DNA from 4 places in the Desulfurispirillum alkaliphilum genome. Region 4 is predicted to be linked to each of the others. Evidence: riboswitches for the same ligand, from Rfam matches in the RefSeq annotation. Region 4 holds a riboswitch; each other region holds the start of a gene.
The links. Region 4 has a riboswitch for cobalamin ahead of metE (5-methyltetrahydropteroyltriglutamate--homocysteine S-methyltransferase). Riboswitches for the same ligand answer to the same signal wherever they lie in the genome.

Region 1 (5,606 bases), 480 kb from region 4:
CCCGAATCCCGGTCTTTGGGATCCTGCAGGGTAATGGCGGCGCTGATGTTCCACTGGCTGGTCAGCCGGTAGCCCCCATCCAGTTCCACCCCGTCAATGCGGGCGCGACTGATGTTCTCCGCTGGCCAGCCGCTGATCATATTGTCAATTTCCGTGCGGAAAATACTGGTGCGCCAGTAGGCATTCGGCAGGGACTGCTGCAGCGAAATCTCGTAACTGGTTGATTCCTCAGGTTTCAGGTCGGGGTTTCCACCGCCCCAACCCCAGGGATCGGGGTAGTACAGCTCGTTAAAGGTGGGGGCGCGGAAGGCCGTACCATAGTTCAGGTCCAGCTTCAGATCGTGGGGAAGGCGCAGGCCATAGCCAGCGTTGTACGTGGTGTGGCTGCCGAACTGTTCATTATCGTCGTAGCGCACACCCACCAGGATGCTGTGGTTCATATGCTCCAGCTGGTACTGGGTGAAAAGGGCGCTGTTATCGCGGCTGCGCTCGTCGTAGTCCGTGTCGCTGCGCACCTTGTCCTTCGTGTAGTCGTTACCGATGGTAAGCACGTCGCTGTCGCGCAGGAAGAGGTCGCCCTGCACGCTGAACTGCTGTTGTTTGGTGTCAAAGAGGCTGGAGAAAGTGCCATCCAGAAAGTTTTCTGAACGATCCTGGCTCTGGCTGGCCTGAGCAGTCACACTGAGCGTATCTGTGGGCAGCAGGTGCAGGGTGAGGCCCAGGGCCTGCTGAATAAAGTCGGCAGAGTTCTGACTTGTGCCGTCATACTCGCTCTCACCCTCGGCATGCAACCCGGTGAATTGCAGGGAATTGCCCGGTGAAAACTCATGGCCGAAGCGCACACTCAGGGAATCCTCCCGGTAGCCATCCTTGTCCGGTTCATCGGGGGTATTGCCCCAGCCAAAAGCGTCGGGGACATCGTTCTTCTGGGCATCAATGCCGTCACTGCGCAGGTGCCCGATACCCAGGCTGTAGTGGCTGTTGCCGCTGGCCGTGGCAAAAAAGGCCCGCCCTTCAGCAGTGCCGTGGCTGCCACCGCCCACCGTGACCTCGCCCCGCGTACCGGCCTCGCCGCTGCGGGTGAACACCTGAATAACCCCACCCACGGCATCGGCCCCATAGAGGGTGGAGCGGGGACCGCGTACCACCTCGACGCGGTCAATCTGACTGAGGGGAATATACTGGAGGGAAGCGGCTCCCGTAGTAGCCGAACGAATGCGGATACCGTCAACCAGCACCAGGGTCTGGTTGGTGCTCGTACCCCGCAGATAGATACTGGTGTTTGTCCCCAGACCACCATCCTGATTCACCTGCACCCCCGGAATGGTCGCCAGCAAATCGGGCAGGCTCTGGTACTGGCCACGCTCAATCTCCTCGCGGGTGATAACCGTGACCGAAGCCAGGGTTTCATCCACGGTCTGGGCCGTGCGGGTGGCGGTGACGACGGTGGTCTCCAGTCTGACGGGGGCTGCCTCTTCGGCAAGGACGGATACCGCTGCAAAGGACATCAGTGATGCACTGATGGCAGCGGGATACAACAAGGAACCAATACGCATGAAAATGCCTCCTGTGTATCCCGGTTGTGGGGAGGACGCAGGAGGCGTTATGGCTGTGTTCAGCAATAGACCTGCAGCACCCACCTTCCATACCCGGGAAGGATAGTGTAGTGACCCTTTCCGGCAGGTCTCCTGGCTCACGATTCGTCCTCCGGATCGCCTTCCCGGCCCGTGGCCAGTGGCATGTGATCCCTTGTCGTCGCTTACAGTGGCGGGTCCGCGGGGGATTTACACCCCTCTTCCCTTTTCATCCACACCTGTGGACACCGGAAAAAAGCTCGAACAGCTTAAAGAGTGCAGCGGGGGGATGTCAAGTGCTCATCACACATGGCGCTTGAGTGCGGGCGGCAGGGAAACCGGAGAAGTGAACCATGGAAAGCACGGAGGGCACGAAAGGAACCGCGAATGGAAAGGCAGGGTCTCACCCCCGTTCGCTGCGCTCACGGGGGTCGCAAAGCCCGCCAAGGTAAGGCAAGGGAGATTAACCACGGAAGGCGGCACCAAAAGTGGGTGTCCTTTTATAGTAGTGTTCTCGTTTTAAACTGTCCTCTTGACGGGAAAGCTTACCTCATTACTTGCATTTTCCCCGATATTTCCCGTATCTTGGCGCGATGAAAATTGCACCCATGAACCATACCAACCAGGTATTCCTCCACTTCCGAAGCCAGGGCAGCAAAGTTGAGCGCTACGGACTGGTGGAGCATACCGGAGTCCAGGCCATTGCGGGAAGCCTCTTCCATGAATGGATAAGAACTCCCGAAACCTCTGACATTTCCTCACTGGAAGGCATTCCCTTCTGTTACAGCGAAAACATCTACTTTCTTCAGAGCGACGGACAGGTCACCCACCATAAATCCGCGGCCCACTTCCGGACGGATATCCTCGCGCCCTCCATGGGTGAACCAGTTCTCCATATTGCCCTGGTTTGCGGCAATCGATGCGGCTATGGCTCAAGCAGCCAGATGCGTATCCTGGGGTTCACATGGCTGGCAGACCACCAGTGCGCAGCCTCGCCCTGTTATGCTGCGCAGACGCTACAGCTTTCGAGCTTCCTTCTGTGTTCGGCTCCCAAAGCCCTGGAAGTGGAGACGACAGCAGGCAGACAAGTGCTTCCCTTCGACTCCGGGATGCTTTTTCCTCTGGCAGGACAGATGGGAAGTGCGTATACTTTTTACCCCGGAGATATCATCGCCCTGCCGGTTACTCCACCAGTTCCCCCTGTGACCGCCGTCTTCTGCGGCAACCACAGAGAACCCCTGATCAGGTGAAACCCACATGAAAGCCCTTGTACTGACAGTGCTGGCCCTGCTGCTTCTGGGGGCCCCACTAAGCTATTATGCCTATACCTCCATCATTCACAGGCCATTGCCGCTGGCAGAGCCCGTTATCACAGAAATACCCCGTGGCGCGTCCCTCAACCGGATCGCTTCCATCCTCGAAGAGGATGGAGTGCTGCCGTCAAAGCTCCCCTTTGTGCTGTACAATCGCCTGCACCGCAACACCCTGAAAAGCGGAGAGTACCTGTTCCCCGCTGAAATATCACTGGCAGGCGCGTCGGCGATACTCATGCAGGGCATCCCCTATCAGCGTTCATTCACGGTCACCGAAGGAACAACCTATCGCGATATCCTCATGAGCGTTGACCAGAACCCCATCCTCGACGCCACCCTCTTCCACCAGCTTGTCCAGGATGCCGTGGAAGCATCAGCGCTCTTCTCCACCCCGGAAGGCCTGCTTTTCCCCGAAACCTACGCCTACTCGCGGCACAGCGCGGAGACACAACTGGTGCAGCGCATGAGCAACACGACGCTCCAGCACCTTGAGCGCTACCAGCGCCCCGGATGGAGCAAGATGGACATCCTGATCCTCGCTTCCATCATCGAAAAGGAAGCGGGCAACCGTGATGAAATGCCCCTGATCTCCTCGGTCTTCCATAACCGTCTGGAGCGGAGAATGCGGCTGCAGGCAGACCCAACCGTTATCTACGGTCTGGGGGATGACGACGTCCTGGAGGATCGCCTGCGCCGCAGGCACCTGGAGCAGGATACCCCCTATAACACCTATACCCGCCATGGGCTCCCGCCCACGCCCATCTGTTCGCCCTCCGAAGCCGCCATTGCCAGCGCCGCCAATCCCGCGCAGACGAACTACCTGTATTTTGTCGCGGCCCCGGGGGAATCGGGCCATGTATTCAGCACCACCCTTGCCGAGCACAATCGCCATGTCCAGCGATACTGGGACTTCATACGCTCCCAGCGCGCCAATCAGCCATAAACCAGCACAGGAGCAGCCATGATACGCCTCTACAACACCCAGAGCAGCAGCAAGGAAGACTTTATCCCCATAGAGCCCGGCAAAGCCCGCATCTATGTGTGCGGAGTCACCACCTATGACCACTGCCACATCGGTCACGCCCGCAGCGCGGTCGCCTTTGACAGTATCCGCCGCTATCTGAGCTATCGCGGATTCGAAGTCACCTTTGTCAAGAACTACACGGATATAGACGACAAAATCATTAACCGAGCCCGCGAAAATGGCGAAGAGTGGAAAGCGCTGGCCGAGCGCTTTATCAGCGAGCACGACCGCGATATGGCGGCGCTCTATGTGCTTCCGCCCACCATCGCACCACGGGCCACTGAGCACCTTCCTGAAATGATTGCCCTGATTGAAAAGCTTCTGGACAACGGCTACGCCTACAAGGGTGGTGATGATATCTTCTTCCGGGTTCACCGCTTCACCGAATATGGCAAACTCAGCCACAAGGCCCTGGAAGACCTGCAGAGCGGCTCACGGGTCGAGGTTAATCCCCTCAAGGAAAACCCCCTTGACTTCGTCCTCTGGAAAGGCAAAAAAACAGGTGAACCCTCATGGGAGGCCTCTTTTGGCGCCGGGCGTCCCGGCTGGCACATTGAGTGCTCCGCCATGGGCCACAAACACCTGGGCCGCGTCTTTGACATCCACGGCGGTGGCAAGGACCTCATCTTCCCCCACCATGAAAACGAGATAGCCCAGTCCCAGGCCGGTTACGGCTGCGCCCCAGCCCGCTACTGGATTCACAACGGCTTCGTCAACATCAATAACGAAAAGATGTCAAAGTCCCTGGGGAACTTCTTTACCATCAAAGAGATCCTGCAGCACTATGACCCGGAAGTCCTGCGCCTCTTCCTGGCCCAGACCCATTACCGCAGCCCCATCGACTTCTGTGAAGAGAACATGACCATGGCGCGCCAGGCACTGGAGAAGCTCTACCGCTTCCTGGAGAACTTTGAAAACCACGAAGACACCCGCACCTCGGGTTCCATCGCCCCTGTCCTCAGTGACATCACGCGGAAATTCGAGGAGGCCATGGATGACGACTTCAACAGCGCCCTGGCCCTGGCGAGCCTCTTTGAAGGGGTCCACACCCTCAATAAACTCAATCCCTCCAGCGCTGATGCCAAGGGCATCTATGACACCTACTGCCGCTTGGGCGACGTACTGGGAATCTTCCAGTCTCTGCCATCACAGTGGTTTGCCAGGCAGAGCACTTCACAGCTCAGCGCTGATGAAATTGCCGCCCGCATTGAAGCACGCAATGCCGCGCGCCGCGATAAGGATTTCGCTACCGCTGATCGCATCCGTGACGAACTGCTGGAAAATGGCGTGGAAATCAAGGACTCAAAAGAAGGAACAAGCTGGCGCTATCGCTGAAATCCATCAAAAAAAACCCCCGCCCTTCCGGACGGGGGTTTTTGCATTTTCATTCAGAACGCCTCGAACATGAAGTCATTGCCACCGTCGGAGGTGTCTTTCACCTCACGATCGTCCTTCAGGGGCAGGCTCACCGTGAACACGGTACTCTTGCCACCGGGGGCGGAAGTACAGTGAACACTTCCGCCAAGCAGATCGACCAGGCCCCTGGCCACATTCAACCCGAGGCCAAGGCCTTTCTGTAAACGGGTTTTCCCAGAGTGATACTGGTAGAATTTCTGAAATATATGCTCAAGGTGCTCCTCGGGGATCCCCTCGCCGGGATCTTCCACGCTGACCAGAATCCTGTCGCCTTCCACC
Region 2 (5,606 bases), 400 kb from region 4:
GTACTTCCCGTACGTTGCAATGACGCGCGACGGCGGGCAACACCGCAGATGAGGGTTTTTCAGCAGCCTGCTGAACCTTTTCCCGCCATTCCGGGAGCACACCAAGTGGCCGGGGAAGTTCATGGATACGCTTACGAATGGCATCACACCTCCAACACGCAAGAGTACCGGAAAGCACCATGCGGAAACTGAGCCAAGCCATCTGCCTCAAACCAGCCGAGGCCCTTATCGGTGAACATCCTCAGACCATCTACACCATCCTTGGCTCCTGCGTCTGCGTGATCATGCACAGCCCGCGCCTGAAGATCACCGGCATCACCCATGCCCTGATGCCCTCCATCGGCCAGGCCAGCACCACCACTCCCCTGAAGTACGCCGATGGCTGTGTGCGCTTTCTCCATGACGCCTTCCGCTCCCGTGGCGTCAAACCCCACGAACTCACCGTCAGCGTCTTTGGCGGCAGCCGCATGGCAAACCAGCCAAGGCGTCACGCCTGGATAAGCGTCGGAGAGCTCAATGTGGAAGTTACCCTCACCCTGCTGCGCGAACTTGGCTACCCCATCAGCCACCAGGAAACCGGAGGCATCAATGGCCGTAAAGTCTTCATCAACTGCGCCAGCGGAGAGGTTCTGCTCAAACGCCTGCCCACGCTTCCCGAGTGCCTGTGACAGGAGAGTTGCCGATGCAGACACTTTTCTTCCGCCCCCACTGAATGGCTTTGACAGTAACGCCCGCTTTCGGTAAAAGAAACAGCAACAGATTCCGGTGTCTGGCACTGCCCGTGTCAGATGAAAAGGGAAGCGGGGTGCAACTCCCCCACGGACCCGCCACTGTGAGCGACGACGACGGATCACTTTGCCACTGGCCTCTCAGGTTGGGAAGGCGATCGGGAGGATGAATCGCAAGTCAGGAGACCTGCCGGAATCACACAGGCTGCACGGCAGACCTGTGTACTCAACCCTTCCCGGGTATGGAAGGTGGGTGCCGGTTCGGACATTTTCGGGTTTTGCTCGCAACGTGTACCTCCTGTGTTCCCCTGCTTGCCCGGGATACAACGCAGGAGGCTTTTTCATGCCAGCTTTTTTTGCTTGTATCCCGCTGTCAGCCTTGCCATGGCAGCGGATGTTTCCCTCGAATTCCCCTGGTGCCACCCGAACCGCCCCGGACACCACGGGAGGCAACCCGTGCTGAAGCCCATCATCGACACCATCACCGCCCCCAGCGCTGAAATCCGCGCTGCCGCCCAGGCCCGCATCGACAGCCTGGCCAAACCCCTGGGCAGCCTGGGCAGGCTGGAATCCATCGCCGCCCAGGTGGCCGCCATCAGTGGCACCATCACCCCCGCCCCCCGCAGAAAGTGCACCATCGTCATGTCCGCTGACCACGGCATCGTGGAAGAGGGCATCGCCTGCGCTCCCCAGGAAGTCACCGCCATTCAGACCATCAACATGCTCAAAAACCTGACGGGCATCTGCGTGCTCAGTAACGCCAATGGAGCCGATGTGCGCGTGGTGGATATCGGCATCAAACCAAACATATCCCACCCCGGCCTGATTGCGCGCAAAGTGCGCCCCGGCACCGCCAACTTCGCCAAAGAAGCGGCCATGGAGCGCCACGAGGCCGAACAGGCCGTCCTCACCGGCATCCAGGTGGTTCAGGAACTGGCACACGAAGGCTATAACCTGATCGGCACTGGCGAAATGGGCATCGGCAACACCAGCTGCAGCAGCGCCATCTTCATGGCCCTGACCGGAGCCAGCGCCGACGAGGCCGTGGGCAAAGGGGGCGGTATCACCGACGAAGCGCTGGCCCGCAAAAAACAGGTCATCAGCGCCGCCCTGGCCCTGCACCAGCCGGACCCCGCCGACCCCCTGGATGTACTGTCCAAAGTGGGCGGACTGGACGTGGCGGGCATGGTGGGCTGCTTTCTGGGCGCTGCCCACAGTAAAGTCCCCGTGGTGATCGACGGCTTTATCTCCGCCGCCGCCGCCCTGGTGGCCTGCCGCCTCAATCCGCTGGTGCGGGAGTACCTGATCCCCTCCCACCGCTCGGCGGAGCCCGGCTACGTCCGCATTATGGCGGAACTGCAGCTGGAGCCCCTGCTGCACCTGGACATGCGCCTCGGCGAAGGCACCGGCTGCCCCCTGGCCTTCGGCATTGTGGATGCGGCCCTCAGTATGCTGAGCACCATGGCCACCTTCGATGAAGCCATGATCAACCGCGACTACCTGGTGGATATACGACCATGAAACACCCCGAATCCGTTCCCCAAAACGCCATTGTTCTGGCGGCCTTCGGCACCACCTACCCCGCCACCCTGGAACCCATCCTGGCCATGCTGCTGGACATCGAGCAGCGCTATCCCGGCATCCCCGTCCGCCTGGCCTTCACCTCCAACTTCATCCGCCGCAAGTGGCATGAGCGCGCCGCCGACGCGGCATATCGCCGTGACCACCCGAACATTCCCCAGCAGATCTTTGCCGTCAAAAACGTGCTGGGCGCCATGGCCGATCTGCAGCATGAAGGCTGCCGCAACATCGTGGTGCAGCCCGTGCTGATCGTCGATGGCGAGGAATACCGCGACCTGGCGGCCTGCGTGGAAGCCCTGGGCGCCATCAGGGCCCATAAACCCCACCTGCAGCCCTTCGCCAAAGTCGCCATCGGCAAGCCCCTGCTGGGTTCCTTTCACCACCGTGAGCAGCTTGACGCCCTGGTAGCGGCCCTCAAACCCGATATCGACGCCGCCCGCGCCGCCGGAGCCGCCCTGGTCTACATGGGCCACGGCAACGAACACATGGCCCAGGGCGCCTACTACGAGCTGGAAATTCTGCTGCGCCGCCAGTATGGCATCCCCGTCTGCATTGGCCTGGTGGAAGGCCTGCCCGACTTTGAAACCGTACAGGAAAAGCTGGTCGCCGCCGGAACGCGCTCCGTGCTCCTGAAACCCCTGATGTACGTTGCCGGAGACCACGCCCGCAACGACATGGCCGGCGACGAAGAGGACTCGTGGCTCACCATGCTGCAGGGCGACGGCTATACCGTGACTCCGGTGCTGGAGGGCCTGGGACAGAACCCCGCCGTGCGCCGCATCTTCCTGGATTGCCTGGAGCAGGCCGCGCAGGAAGCCGGAATCGCACTGGAGGGCACCCATGGGTGAACTCATCATCGTGGGCGCCGGTCTGGGCGGCCAGTCCATAACCCTTGCCGGCATCGAGGCCATTCGCAACGCCGAAGTGGTCCTCTACGACCGGCTTATCCATCCCGACATCCAGCAGTACATCGCCTGCGAAGGCCGGGATGTGGGCAAGCGGCCCTACCACGCCCACTGCATGACCCAGGCCCAGATCAACGCCATGATCGTGGATGAACTGCAGCAGGGAAAACGCGTCGTGCGCCTCAAGGGCGGCGACACCTCCGTCTTCGCCCGCACCATCGAAGAGGTGGAAGCCGCCCGCGCCGTGGGTGCCCGCATCACCATCATTCCCGGCGTCACCTCGGCCTCATCCCTGGCCGCCAGAGTGCAGAGCGCCCTGACCGACCGGCGCAGCGTGCCGGGAGTGGTCTTCATCACCGGTCACACCAAGGCCGACACCCTGGAAACCAGCTACCGCTGGGACGCCCTGTGCGCCCTGGGCTTTACCATTGTCGTCTACATGGGCGTCAAAAACATGCCCACCATCCGCCAGCAGCTGCTGGCACACGGCATGGCCCCCTCCACGCCCATCCTGATCGGCCAGAGCCTGGAAACCGCACAGGAACGCATCTTCACCACCACCCTGGACGACGTGCTCACCTGCATCGACAGCCAGCGCATCAGCCACCCGGCCACCATCATTATCGGTGATGTGGCCATGTTTTCGGCACTCTAGATGCTCCCCCAGGGGTACGTGCAGATCTATACCGGCAACGGCAAGGGCAAAACCACCGCCGCCCTCGGCCTGGCGCTGCGCTGCGCCGGGGCCGGAGGCAGGGTCTTCTTCTGCCAGTTCCTCAAGAAGGGCGATTCATCGGAGTGGGCCGCCCTGCAGCAGCTGCAGCAGCGCATCACCCACCGCGCCTTTGGCAGCGGGAAGTTCATCCGTGGGGAACCTGCGGAAGAAGATCGCCAGCTGGCACGCGCTGGCCTGGAGGAAGCCCGCCGCGCCCTGCAGTCGGCAACCTATGATCTGGTCGTCCTCGATGAACTCATCGCCGCCCTCAACAGGCAGCTGGTGAGCCGCGCGGAGATACAGGAGCTGCTGGCTCTGCGGCCAGCGCACACCGAGCTGGTGCTGACCGGCCGCAATGCCCCGGACTTTCTGCTGCAGCAGGCCGATCTGGTGAGCGAAATGCGCGAAGTGAAGCACTACTTTCAGCAGGGCGTGGCAGCGCGCAGGGGAATGGAAAAGTAAGGACAAAAACATGCAGCAAGGCAACCATGGCGGCAATATCTTCCAGGCAGCGGCCTTCATCGGGTGCGACCCCGGAGATATTCGCGACTACAGCTCCAATGTGGCCGACTGGCAGCCCGAAGGCATCGCGGACATTGACCTGCCCGGCCTGTTGGCCCGCCTTCCCGAACCCCACAGCCAGACCCTGAAGGCCGCCTGCGCCGCAGCCTCTGGCCTCAGTTCACAGCAGGTGTGGGTCACCGCTGGAACCACCGAGGCCATAGAACGCATCTGCCAGCTTTACGGCGGCAAGCGCGTCACTATCCTGGGGCCAACCTACAGCGACTACGCCCATGCCGCGCGCCAGTACAACCTCGACATCCACATGCTCCTGGCAGAGCCGCAGCACGCCTTTCGTCACGACTTCGCCACCCTGAACGTGGACGGCGACCTGTGCTTTCTGTGCAACCCCAATAACCCCACCGCCACCACAGCCTCCCGTCAGGAAGTGCTCTCCCTGGTGCAGCGCCACCCCCGAACCCTGTTTGTGGTGGATGAGTCCTACCTGCCCTTCCACTGCGACGAAGCCGCGCTGACCCTGGTGCCCCACCTGACACCCAACCTGCTGGTGCTGCGCTCATTCTCCAAAATCCATGGCATTCCCGGCCTGCGCCTGGGCTTTGCCATGGGTGGCAGCGCCGATCTGCTGGAAAAACTTGAAAGCCGGTGCTCCCTGTGGAGTGTCAACAGCATCGCCCAGGAGATGGGAATGCGCCTGCTGAGCGTAGACAGCACCCGCGTCGCCCGAACCATGGCCAAGCGTCGGGACTCCATCTACCGGGAACTTGCCGCCTTCCCCTGGCTCACCCCCCTGCCCTCGGCGGTGAACTTCCTCCTCTGCCAGCTCCACGGACGCGACGCCAGCCACCTCTTCCGGCACTGCCTGCAGCAGCGGGTGCTGATCCGCGACTGCAGCAACTTTGCCGGACTGGACAGCTCCTGCATCCGCTTCAGCATCAAGGAAGATATGCGGCCTCTCTCCCACGCATTTGCGAGTTTCTGAATCCTGGCAGGCCTTGCACATACCGCCAATCAGGCTGACAATGGAAAACCCCGTGTGACAGGCACCCATATGAAGGAGCGTGTATGAATCTGATGCTTTTTGTAAGCCTGAACCTGTTGAGCCTGGTGCTGGCCTTCATGCTGGACCAGTGGCTGGGCGACCCCCGCTCCAGC
Region 3 (5,606 bases), 830 kb from region 4:
GAAGATACCATGATACTTCTGCAGTACTTCCAGGTTGCCGCTGACAAAGCCGATGGGATTGTTAATATCGTGGGCGACGCCGGCAGCCAGTTGACCGATGCAGGCCATTTTGTCCTGCTGCAGGATCGTGGCCTGCTGCGCCTGCAGCTCGTTATAGGCCTTTTCCAGGTCAAGGTTTAATTCATGAAGTTTGGCCGTTCGCTCTTCAACCCGCTCCTCAAGATTCTCGTTCAGCACACGTAGATTCTCTTCAGCCCTGGCGCGTTCGCGGACTTCCCTTTCCAGTTGCAGATTGGCCCGTGCCTGATTGTCCACTTCCTGCTCCAGAAGCAGGTGAGCGTGCTGCAGCCGCCGCTCAACTCTGCCCAGTACGGAAAACGCGAAAACAAAGAGGCCCATGCAGAGCGCGCTGCTGAAGAGCACGACCCGGGCAGTGAACTGACGAAAGGAGCTGACTTCCAGGGTCATATCCTTGAAAATAACAAATTCGCCGACATGGTCTCCGGCCACATCCTTCAATACAAAAGCGCGGGCCAGCAGGGTACTGTCATGGATCTGGAGCGTCTTGCCATAATCGGAGTACAGGGAGTCCGTTGCCATGATTTCCTGAACAAGTTCCTCCGGTATGGCCAGGGTCTGGTCAATGACAACCATATCCGGAAGCATTTCCCAATGCCCATCCCGACCGAGCAGCGTCATGCCATCCTGCCACTCCTGCTGATTCAGGGCGGACTTATAGAGGGCAATGAGAAAATCAATCTGCGTAATGGACTGCAGTTCATGGAGGATGGAGTCGATCTCCTGACCCAGCTCAATATAGCCAACAAGCTCTCCTTCAATGAACCAGGGGTAGACGATGCGCAAGGTAAACGTACCCGAGCCACCCAGCTCAAGTCCCCATGAAGGCTTTCCGGTTTCCATGGCGCTAAGCTTTGTGTGGCGCGGTGCGGATTCCCGCGTATTCTCGGGGTCATAGATTCTCAGGTACGTTGAGCCCGCGGCGTCATGGAAATAGAAGTGGGTGATGTTCTGTCCCGCCGATATTCGCTCAAAGAGTGTTGCTCCGTGCAGAATCAATGCATCGCGATCCTTCTGGATCATTGCCTCCTGAAAGCGGTGACGGTCAGCGATGAACTCGGTAATGGAGAGCATGGTAAGACTACGATTCTGCAGCAGGCTGGTGAGAATACTCTGCACCCGCTGATACCGGTTATCAAGGCTGTTTGCATAATCATCGAGGCGAATCTGGTAGCTGGCGTACACGAAAGCGCTGACAAGCACAATAAAGGTGAGGGTCAGAGGAACAAGTACCTGCCTTCTGATTCTGTATCTGGTCATCTCTCCTCCACGCGTCAGTTCCCCGCAATATAGCGCATGAAGTGACAAAACCAAAATGAAACCGATTTTTATGAATACTACGGGGTGACACGAAAATAAATTTCGTAATATTTTTCTTGACTTTTTCGAGCGATAAAGCGTAGTTGTGGCAGGAAATACCGTGTATATGCACGTTGCAGGGAGATTTTCCATGAAGAAAACAATGCGATCTACCGGGCTTTTCCTGGCCAGCACCCTGGCGCTGCTGTCATGCTTCAGCATGGCTTCTGCCGGAACGCTGAAATTCTTTGCCAATGGCGAAGAACTGATAACCGAGGGGTTTATGAGTCCGAAACTCACCAAGGATGGCTGGCAGCTGAATTTTGACCACGCCTTTGTGGTGCTCCAGAATATCACGGCCTACCAGACTACCCCGCCCTTTGACCCCGAGGTGGCCGATGCCATCACCTACAGCGCCAAGGCTTCCCTGGAAGGGGTTCATGTGGTTGACCTGGCCCGCGGCAGCGTGGAAGAGCCACCAGTGCTGGTAGGTGTCGTTGAGAACGTCACGCCTGGTCACTACAATGCCCTTTCCTGGCAGGTTGTCAAGGCGGAGTCGGGCATGCTCAAGGGAGCGTCTATGGTGCTGATTGGCACCGCCCGGAAGGATGGTCGCAGTGTCAGCTTTCAGATAACTTCCGATGACGTTGCCACCTATCGCTGTGGCGAATTTGTGGGTGATGAGCGCAAAGGATTTGTCAGTAAGGACGAAGACGGTGATCTGGAAATGACGTTTCACTTTGATCATATATTCGGCAGAGCCGACAAGGATGCTGACGATGATGTGAATCTCGAAGGTATCGGCTTTGCTGTTTTCGCCGCTGGCGCTGACAGACTGAAGCTTCAGGGTATGCATGTGGGTCATGCCGGCGAAGGACACTGCAGTGTCCAATGGCACTGAGTCACTGCTGAAGAGGTGCAATGGCAGGTATCTTGACAAATGGGTACAGGTACCGTAAACACGTTTAGTTCTCATTTTCGGTGCCCGTATCCGGGTGAAAAGGGAAGAGGGGTGCAAATCCCCCGCGGACCCGCCACTGTAAGCGATGACGATGGATCACAAGCCACTGGCCCGTGCCGGGAAGGCGATCTGGAGGATGATTCGCAAGCCAGGAGACCTGCCGGAAAGTACACACGACCCTTCCCGGGTATGGAAGGCGGGTGCGCAGAGACGTTGGGGTTAACAGCCACGACGCCTTCTGGGTTCTTCCGTATCCGGGGCAGATCCCAGGAGGCTTTTTTATGTCCAGTGCGAGCTCTTGTTGTTCCCCCAGATATTCCGGAATATCACCGATGGTAATCGTTTCGGGCACTACCGTGTCAATGCGGTTTGCCCTGCTGGTTCTCTGTGCTTTTCTGTTGAGCTCGGGTATTGCCCATGCCCATGGTGTGGTTACCCGTACGGAAATCCAGAGGGTGATCTTCGTGGAAGCTATCTATGAGGATGGCACGCCCATGGCTGGCGCCCAGGTGGTGGTCTTTTCGCCTCAGAATCCCCGCACGCCCTGGCTGACCACTGTGGCCGATGAGCAGGGGCATGTGCGCGTTACCCCGGATCAGCAGATTTCAGGTACCTGGAGCATTCAGCTGCGACAGGCGGGCCATGGGGCCATGATCCATGTTGATCTGGGCGATGAGGATATTACCATTACTTCCCGTACAGAAACAGGAAGACTGCGCACCCTTCTCATGTTCGGCCTGGTCGTCTGGGGTGCTGTGGGAACGGCGCTCTATTTCCGCAAAGGAAAGAAGAGTCATGCATATTCCTGACGGCATATTGCCACTGCCGGTAACTGTTGGAGCCTTTGCGCTCACTATTGGCCTGACGGCGGTGGCAGTGGCAAGAATCAACCGCATGGCAGACCCCCGGGAAGGGATTCCCCGCGCGGCGCTGTTTACGGCAGCTTTCTTCGTCCTCTCCACTGTGCATATTCCCATCCCTCCCACCAGCGCGCACCTTATGCTCAGTGGCATACTGGGTGTTATGCTGGGCTATTACGCGCTGCCAGCGGTGGTCATCGCCATTTTTCTGCAGGCAATCATGCTGGGCCATGGCGGGCTGACCACCATAGGCATAAATTCCCTGATCATTGGTATTCCTGCACTGGTGGCCAGTGGGGTTTATCGGATGATGCGTCCTGTGGCCATGCGTGGCGGCAACCACCTGTATCTCGGACTGGCTTTTTTTGTGGGCTCCCTGGGGTCGGTGCTGGCAGTCATCATTTTTGCATCAACCGTACTCCTGTGGATGCCAGTACATATAGACGCTGCCGCTGAACGGGCGGCTCTGCTCGTCCTGGTGCTGGTGCATATTCCTTTAGTCCTCCTGGAGGGTGCCTTCTGTGCCTGGCTGGTGCACTATTTTCAGCGAACCAGCCCTGCGCTGCTCGACGAAAACATGGAGGCATAGCACGATCCATGGGGTGTTTTTGTTTTCTCCACCGTTGGGATCCGCGTTGTCGTTTGCTGGCTGCCCTGGTGCTGGCCTTCAGCTTTTCCTTTGTCAAAGCGCTGCATTTGCTGCCACTGATTCTGGGGGTTGGGTTTGCGTGTTCAGTGCTGGCGGGCCTTGGGCCAATGGCCCTCTTCAACCGTCTGCGTCTGCCATCGTTCATTATTGTGGCCATGGTGATTTTCCTCCCCTTTGCTGGTGGCCAGACGGTGCTGTTGGATCTCGGGATGGTCAGTGTCTCCCGTGAGGGGACGCACGCCGCTCTTTTGATTGCGGCCCGCTTTTATGCCATCATGATGGTGGTGTTCGCGATGATAGGAACCATGCCCCTGGAGGTAACAATAAATACCTTGAAGTCCCTGGGGCTGCCGCCGGTGATGGCCGATATGGCCGGGCTTGTGCTGAGGTATTTCCATGTCATTGCCGATGACCATGGACGCATGACCACCGCCATGACCCTGCGCGGTTACTCGATAAAACCATGGTCACTTCTGTCACTGCGCACCATGGCCTGGCTGTGGGGCAGTCTGTTTCTGCGCAGCCATGAGCGTTCCCAGCGGGTCTACCAGGCGATGATCCTGCGTGGCTACCACCTGGGCAGACCGACAGGTCACCCGTTTCCTCCCTGGCGCCACCTGGTGTTGCTGGGGCTGGTGCTTGTGGTCTGCGCGTTTATTATATTTCTTCAATTACAGGCAGGATATTCCCATGGCTGAATCTCATACTCCGGTACTGCGTATTGAAGGGCTGTGCTTCTCCTATCCCGATACGCCCCATGTCATCAGAGCTCTGAATCTGGAAGTTCTGCCTGAAGAAAAAGTCGGTGTGATCGGGCCCAACGGAGCAGGGAAGAGTACGTTGTTTCTGCTGATCAGCGGTATTCTCGCGGCAGAGCAGGGCTGTATTGACTTTATGGGAAAGCCATTGCGAATCGGGCAGTTTCATCCTGACATGGCTTTGGTCTTTCAGCAGTCCGACGATCAGCTCTTCTGCCCGACAGTTCGTGAAGATGTGGCATTTGGTCCTCGCAACATGGGGCTGGATAATGTCACTGTGGAAAAGCGGGTAGCTGACGCTCTGGAGCGGACGGGAACATCCGCGTTTGCCCAGAAGGCGGTGCACCATCTTTCCGTGGGCCAGAAGCGCATGGTTGCCATCGCCGGTGCTCTGGCCATGGAGCCCCGTCTGGTGCTCTATGATGAGCCCAGTGCCAGTCTCGATATACGCTCTCGCCGCCAGCTTATCGGTCTGCTGCAACGCTCTCGCCACGCCATGCTGTTGGCTTCCCACGACCTGGAGCTGATTCTGGAGGTCTGTACCAGGGTGATCCTGATAGATGATGGTGCTATCGTGGCCGATGGCGAACCCCGAGCGATTATGGCCGATGAAGGGTTGATGTGCGCCCATGGACAGGAAAAGCCCCACTCACTGGTACCTCACCAGCTCCTGCACCACCACTGAGAGAACACCACAGCGCAGCTTTCGCAACCGAATCAGGATGAAAGATGCCGTCCCTTGACTTTGTCCTCACTGTACGCGTGAGTGGCTTCCACGACTTTGGGTCCGCAGACTCCCGCCCTTCCTGGCTTTTGGTTTGTATTTGCCTCTGCCGTGGCGGCAAGCTCTGCGTTCATAGTGTTCCGCAACGGTAAAGCACCCATCAGCTGCGTTGCCTGGCATTGCTCGTCACTGCTATGCAGGAGACTCCACCTCTTTCCGCGATTTGTCCACGTCCGGCAGCGGTGTATTTTCGATTGCCTGCTGATGTGAGGTATTT
Region 4 (5,606 bases):
GGTCAGTTTCATCAGAAAATTGCGGGCCACGATGGTATCCAGGGAGGCTCCGCAAATTCCCCGCTGGGGGCCTTTTCCATTGGGCGCAATGCGGCAGGGGCCCTCCAGGCAGTGGTTACAGCAAACGCCTGTAGCGCCAAAACCGCAGGCGGTATGGGCATCGGCCCGATCAAAGGCCGTTTCCACACCTTCCTGGCGCGCTTTGGTCAGCAGCTGCTGCACGGCCGGATCCATACTCACTTCTTCGACGGTACGTGCTTTCTTCATGGCGTAACCTCCAGATTTTGAAGAGAAATCGAGTTACGCATCATCTAGCACAGACACCAAAGGGAAAAATGTCACCGGCACGACACTTGTGGGGATTTTTTGCAAGCGGCTACAGGGAGGGGGAATCCGCCGTGCTCTCCAGAAAATACGCGGGCTGAAGGATGAGGATTTTCCGGCTGCGGGTTCGCAGAATGCCTTTGTTCTCCAGCTGTCGCAGCTGGGAACTGACCGTCTGCCGCGTGCTGCCAATGGCCGTGGCAATCTGCTCCTGGGTCAGACCCATATCCAGGAGAATACCTTCGCGCACCGGCTCTCCACTGCGGCGAATGGCTTCAGCCAGGTAGTGCATGAGCCGCTTGTCCACCTCGCGGAATGCCAGGTTTTCAATAATATTTACCGTATTTTTCAGGGCATCACCCAGGATGGCCACCACACTGAGCATAAAGGCCGGGTTCTGCTCCATGATTTCGCGAAAATCGCTGACATGCACCAGGGCAATCTGGGTCTGCGCGGCCATGGCCATGCCGAACCCCCGCGCATGACCGCTGTAGACACCGCCGCGCTGCAAAACGGATATGGTGAATTCCTTGCCGTTGGGGCAGCTCAGGAAGATGCGCACACTGCCCTGCAACACCATGTAGATAAAGTCGGGAGCCTCGTGAGGGCCGAAGAGGATGCCATTTTTGTCAGCTGTTCGCCGTTGACATCGCTCCAGGTAAGTGTCAAGCAGATCGGCGGGCAGCTCCGCCATATTCTTCATGGTGTGAAAACCCGAGTCGCTTTTGCCGCCGCGCACACGAAACCTCCTGCCTCTGCCTTCAGAAGACCGTACAGTGACACAGGCCGCCGGAGGAATCAACCACGGAACACGCAGACACGTGCGGGCTATCTCCTCTGCATATTCTGGCAACAGCAGCCATACCGGCTCCCGGATGGGATATCTGGGTTCTGCAGGTTCGCAGAGCCTATGGCAGCTCCTCTGCTGGCACGAGGGCTTCATTCAGAAAATTCACCAGCTGCCGCACCAGTTCCGGTGCCAGCGGCACATCCGGATTTTCATAGGAAATCCGCTGCGCCTGCGGATCGTCTTCAACCAGCTTGAGAATATGATTCATGCCGGGAATCACATGAAGCCGCGCGTCGGGATTCGCCGCCTGAAGCGCCTGAGCCTCAGCGACCGGCACCTGCATGTCGGTCTGCCCATGGAAGATGGCAACGGGAGTACTCAGTTTCTGCAGCTCCTCGGCAGGCTGGTAAGGAAACCAGGAGATCAGGTATGGCTGCACACTCTCACGGAACAGAAGGGCCAGTTCCTGCGGCACAACCGGCACCGTCTCCCCCATTTCGAGGGACCGGATAATCGCCGCCGCTGCACGCTCAAGATCCGTCGGCAAAAGCCCGGAAACTGGTGGCGCAGCAGATCTGCGGCACTTCCTGACGGGCTGGCAAGGGTGACACGGGCGCAGTGTGGCTGCTGCTGAGCTGCCAATATGCCGATCAGGGCTCCCTCGCTGTGACCGATAACCACAACACAGTCAAAACGCGAATCGGCGACAAGCATTTCCATCCAGCTGGCGGCATCCTGAACATAGGTGTCCAGCCGTAGCTGCGACTCATCCAGTGCCGCCTGGTTGCTGGCCCCGATGCCCCGCTTGTCATAACGCACGGAAGCATAGCCCGCACGCGCCAACTCCTCAGCCAGCATCTTCAGACTGTTGTTTCGCCCCGGCAGCCCCACGGTGTTTCCGTCGCGATCCGTGGGACCGGAACCAGCAATAATCAGCGCCACCGCCGCCGTTTTCCCCGCCGCTTCCGGCAACTGCAGGGTACCGCGCAGCGTACCCGTGGCAGTCTGCAGGTGAATATCCACCGCGTGGCTCCCAGCGGACACTTCGGCGTAAACTCCCAGGATCACTGAGAACACCAACAGAAAACGCAACACTTGTACACGGCGACCTGAAAAACTCAGAGAGCCCATGACACCTCCAGGCAAACATGCCTCCTAAGAAAATTCACCATACCTTCCTCCGTTGAGAATGTCCATGCCCGCAGAAGGCAGAACCACCAAAGCGTGACTCCAGGAATGGCACGCCATTCCAATTGCATTTTACCGGTTGACCTGCCATGCCAGAGTGCGGTATCCATAGAGACAGATGAGGGCAGATCCCGTATTACTGGTGAAAACCCTCCCTCCCATTACAGATTCGAGAGCAGGAAACGGAAGACGGTGAAAATCCGTCGCGGACGCGCCGCTGTAACCGGACACATGCTGCATGGTCACTGGATAGTTATCTGGGAAGGCCATGGAGCGAAAAAAGCCGGAAGCCAGAAGACGCCCTGTTCTCAGGCCTGACAGCACCTCGCGCCAGGGTGTAGAGCAGGGGTACACGAATTCTGCTCATGGCTGAACACCGCTGCAGATTCGCGATAACTCTTCCTTACACCCATTTCCTGCCAGCAGGGGATGGGTTTTGCGTTTTCTGCGTGTATGTCCGTCATCGGGAATATGCACGCTGAGCGCTGTCAGTGCCTTTACTTTGGGTACCAATTCCAGAAAAGGAGCTGACTATGCTGACGCACACACTTGGATTTCCCCGTATGGGTTCACGCCGTGAACTGAAAACCATTCTTGAAGCCTACTGGAAGGGAACAGCCACCCTGGAGAGCCTTCAGGCCGATGGCCGCGTTCTGCGCCGTCTGCACTGGCAACTTCAGAGGCGCGCCGGTATTGACCTGGTGCCCGTAGGAGATTTCTCCTTTTACGACCACATGCTCGACATGATCGCCATGGTGGGTGCAGTACCTGAACGCTTCCGCCGGGAAGGTGAACAGGCAGACCTGGATACGCGCTTCTTTATGGCACGTGGAGTGAGGGGCAATGCGAGTGCTCCAGCCATGGAAATGACGAAATGGTTCAATACCAATTATCACTATATCGTGCCGGAGTTCTTTCCAAAGCAGCAGTTCCGGCTCTCCAGCAGTGATCTTTTTGATCACCTTGAAGAGGCGATCCAGGCAGGTTTTCCCGCCAAGCCCGTACTCCCCGGCCCCTTCACATTTCTGGCCCTGGGCAAGGAGACGGTGGAAGGTTTTGACCGCTGGCAGCATCTGGATGCCCTCGTCTCAGTGTACGAGACTATTCTCACCCGACTTGCCGCTTGCTGCCAGTGGATTCAACTGGATGAGCCCATCCTGGCCAGTGATCTCCCCAGGGCGGCCCGTGCTGAATTCACGGCCGTATACAAGCGCCTGCAAAACGCGGCAAACCCGGCGCGGATACTGGTAGCCACCTATTTTGGCGGCCTGGAAGAAAACCTGGAACTGGCTCTGGATCTGCCTGTCGCTGGCCTGCATGTCGACATGGTAAGCGCGCCGGATCAGCTGCCCGCCCTCCTGAGCCAGTGGCCAACATCCAGGTATCTCTCTCTGGGGCTGGTGGACGGCCGCAATGTGTGGCGCACCGATCTTGACCAGGCACGCGAGGTAGCCGAATACGCGTCACAGTGGATTGGCGAAGAGCAGGTCATGCTGGGAACCTCCTGCTCTTTACTCCATGTTCCCGTTGACCTTGAACTGGAGCATGAGCTGGATCCGGAAATTTTCAACTGGCTTGCCTTTGCCCGCCAGAAGTGCGGCGAACTGAATCTGCTGCGCTCCGCCCTTGCCGGCAAACCAGTCGCGGCATCCTTCGAGGAGAATCGCCAGGCGTTGGCGGCACGGGCAGGCAGCAAACGCGTCAGGCGTCAATCCGTACGACACCAGATGGAAGCCCTCACCCCCGAAATCTCTGTGCGTCAGGAGACCTCTGATCAGCGGCGCCTCGCCCAGAGTGAACGTTTCAACCTGCCCCTGCTGCCGACTACGACCATAGGATCTTTCCCGCAGACACCGGAAATCCGGGCAGTCCGTCATCGCTTCCGCCAGGGGCACATAACCGCGGAAGATTATCAACAGACGATCAAGGAATACATCTGTCAGGTCATTGACTTCCAGGAAGAGTCCGGCCTTGATGTTTTTGTGCATGGAGAATTCGAACGTACCGACATGGTGGAGTACTTTGCTGAGCACCTGGAGGGTTTCTGTTTTACCCGCCACGGCTGGGTACAGAGCTATGGCAGCCGCTGCGTCAAACCACCGGTTCTCTACGGCGACGTGGAGCGACCGCATCCCATCAGCGTACAATGGACCCAGTATGCTCAATCCCTGACAGGAAAACCGGTCAAAGGTATGCTTACCGGCCCGGTAACCCTGCTGAACTGGAGTTTTGTACGCGACGATCAACCACGCCGCGAGACGTGCCTGCAACTGGCTCTTGCCATGCGCGCTGAAGTGCTTGATCTGGAAGAGGCTGGTATAGGAATCATCCAGGTTGATGAAGCCGCTTTGCGCGAAGGACTTCCCCTGCGACGGGAACAGTGGCGCGACTCTCTTTCCTGGGCTGTTGATGCCTTTCGACTGACCACCTCAGGAGTCCGGAAGCACACACAGATTCACACCCATATGTGCTACAGCGATTTCAATCACATTGTGGAATGGCTGGCTTTCATGGATGCCGATGTCATAAGCATTGAAGCGAGCCGCAGCCACATGGAGCTCCTTCAGGCCTTCCAGAATGTCCGCTATCCCAATGACATCGGCCCCGGTATCTGGGACATCCACAGTCCACGCATTCCATCGGTGGAAGAGATATCCAGTCTCCTCTGCCGCGCGCTGCAGATCCTTCCCGCAGAACGCCTCTGGGTAAACCCGGACTGCGGACTGAAAACCCGCACCTGGCCAGAGGTTCGCGCCAGCATTCATAACATGGTCAGCGCCGCCACCGCCATGCGCTCAGCCCTGAGTCCTGCAATGGCCGCCAGCCAATCGTAATCGTGACGGCCTGAAGGAAAATGCTGAACCCACCGGAAAACAGGGCAGTCCACGCTTCTCACTCAAGCACATAGCGCAGGGGGAAGCGCAGGGACTCCGGTGATGACCCGGAAAGGTCGGCCACAAAGGAGCGGGCGACCCGCTCCAGGGTTTGTTCGGCGGCACGTCTGAGCAGGCGGTGGCTGCCCTGCTCTTCGATGAGAAACTCCACCAGGCGACCCTGTTCGTCGAGAGTGACCGTAATCATCAACTCCCCTTCCAGGCCCATGCGCCGCGCTGGCAGGGGGTAGAACTTCTCCGACTCCACGGCGCGCAGCAATTCATCCAGCAGGTCTGCCTGCCGGTGGGATTCATGCGCAGCCTGGCTGACGGGGGCATTCGCCTCAGCCACCGCTTCAAAATCCGCTGGTGGCACTTCGGCAATTTCCGGAATTACTTCGTCCGGAACCTGTTCCTGTTCAGCTTCCTGA

Region 1: another riboswitch for cobalamin. It lies ahead of ACZ46I_RS09260 (TonB-dependent receptor domain-containing protein); the one in region 4 lies ahead of metE (5-methyltetrahydropteroyltriglutamate--homocysteine S-methyltransferase).
Region 2: another riboswitch for cobalamin. It lies ahead of cobT (nicotinate-nucleotide--dimethylbenzimidazole phosphoribosyltransferase); the one in region 4 lies ahead of metE (5-methyltetrahydropteroyltriglutamate--homocysteine S-methyltransferase).
Region 3: another riboswitch for cobalamin. It lies ahead of ACZ46I_RS10805 (hypothetical protein); the one in region 4 lies ahead of metE (5-methyltetrahydropteroyltriglutamate--homocysteine S-methyltransferase).

What each region holds. Positions count from the first base shown of each region.
Region 1 is NZ_AP042405.1:2,053,451-2,059,056, forward strand. Features, by position in the region: gene ACZ46I_RS09260 (TonB-dependent receptor domain-containing protein) at 1-1,556, opposite strand, end outside; cobalamin riboswitch at 1,662-1,842, opposite strand; gene ACZ46I_RS09265 (hypothetical protein) at 2,183-2,824, shown strand; gene mltG (endolytic transglycosylase MltG) at 2,832-3,830, shown strand; gene cysS (cysteine--tRNA ligase) at 3,849-5,246, shown strand; gene ACZ46I_RS09280 (sensor histidine kinase) at 5,300-5,606, opposite strand, start outside.
Region 2 is NZ_AP042405.1:1,969,093-1,974,698, reverse strand. Features, by position in the region: gene ACZ46I_RS08900 (chemotaxis protein CheD) at 180-668, shown strand; cobalamin riboswitch at 747-937, shown strand; gene cobT (nicotinate-nucleotide--dimethylbenzimidazole phosphoribosyltransferase) at 1,188-2,249, shown strand; gene ACZ46I_RS08890 (sirohydrochlorin cobaltochelatase) at 2,246-3,157, shown strand; gene cobA (uroporphyrinogen-III C-methyltransferase) at 3,150-3,869, shown strand; gene ACZ46I_RS08880 (cob(I)yrinic acid a,c-diamide adenosyltransferase) at 3,870-4,391, shown strand; gene ACZ46I_RS08875 (aminotransferase class I/II-fold pyridoxal phosphate-dependent enzyme) at 4,402-5,433, shown strand; gene cbiB (adenosylcobinamide-phosphate synthase CbiB) at 5,517-5,606, shown strand, end outside.
Region 3 is NZ_AP042405.1:2,399,838-2,405,443, reverse strand. Features, by position in the region: gene ACZ46I_RS10815 (ATP-binding protein) at 1-1,338, opposite strand, end outside; gene ACZ46I_RS10810 (hypothetical protein) at 1,529-2,278, shown strand; cobalamin riboswitch at 2,340-2,517, shown strand; gene ACZ46I_RS10805 (hypothetical protein) at 2,671-3,147, shown strand; gene cbiM (cobalt transporter CbiM) at 3,134-3,787, shown strand; gene cbiQ (cobalt ECF transporter T component CbiQ) at 3,796-4,545, shown strand; gene ACZ46I_RS10790 (energy-coupling factor ABC transporter ATP-binding protein) at 4,538-5,290, shown strand.
Region 4 is NZ_AP042405.1:1,573,975-1,579,580, reverse strand. Features, by position in the region: gene cooS (anaerobic carbon-monoxide dehydrogenase catalytic subunit) at 1-267, opposite strand, end outside; gene ACZ46I_RS07130 (Crp/Fnr family transcriptional regulator) at 377-1,063, opposite strand; gene ACZ46I_RS07125 (alpha/beta fold hydrolase) at 1,233-1,553, opposite strand; gene ACZ46I_RS07120 (alpha/beta hydrolase) at 1,538-2,182, opposite strand; cobalamin riboswitch at 2,450-2,623, shown strand; gene metE (5-methyltetrahydropteroyltriglutamate--homocysteine S-methyltransferase) at 2,836-5,136, shown strand; gene ACZ46I_RS07110 (energy transducer TonB) at 5,195-5,606, opposite strand, start outside.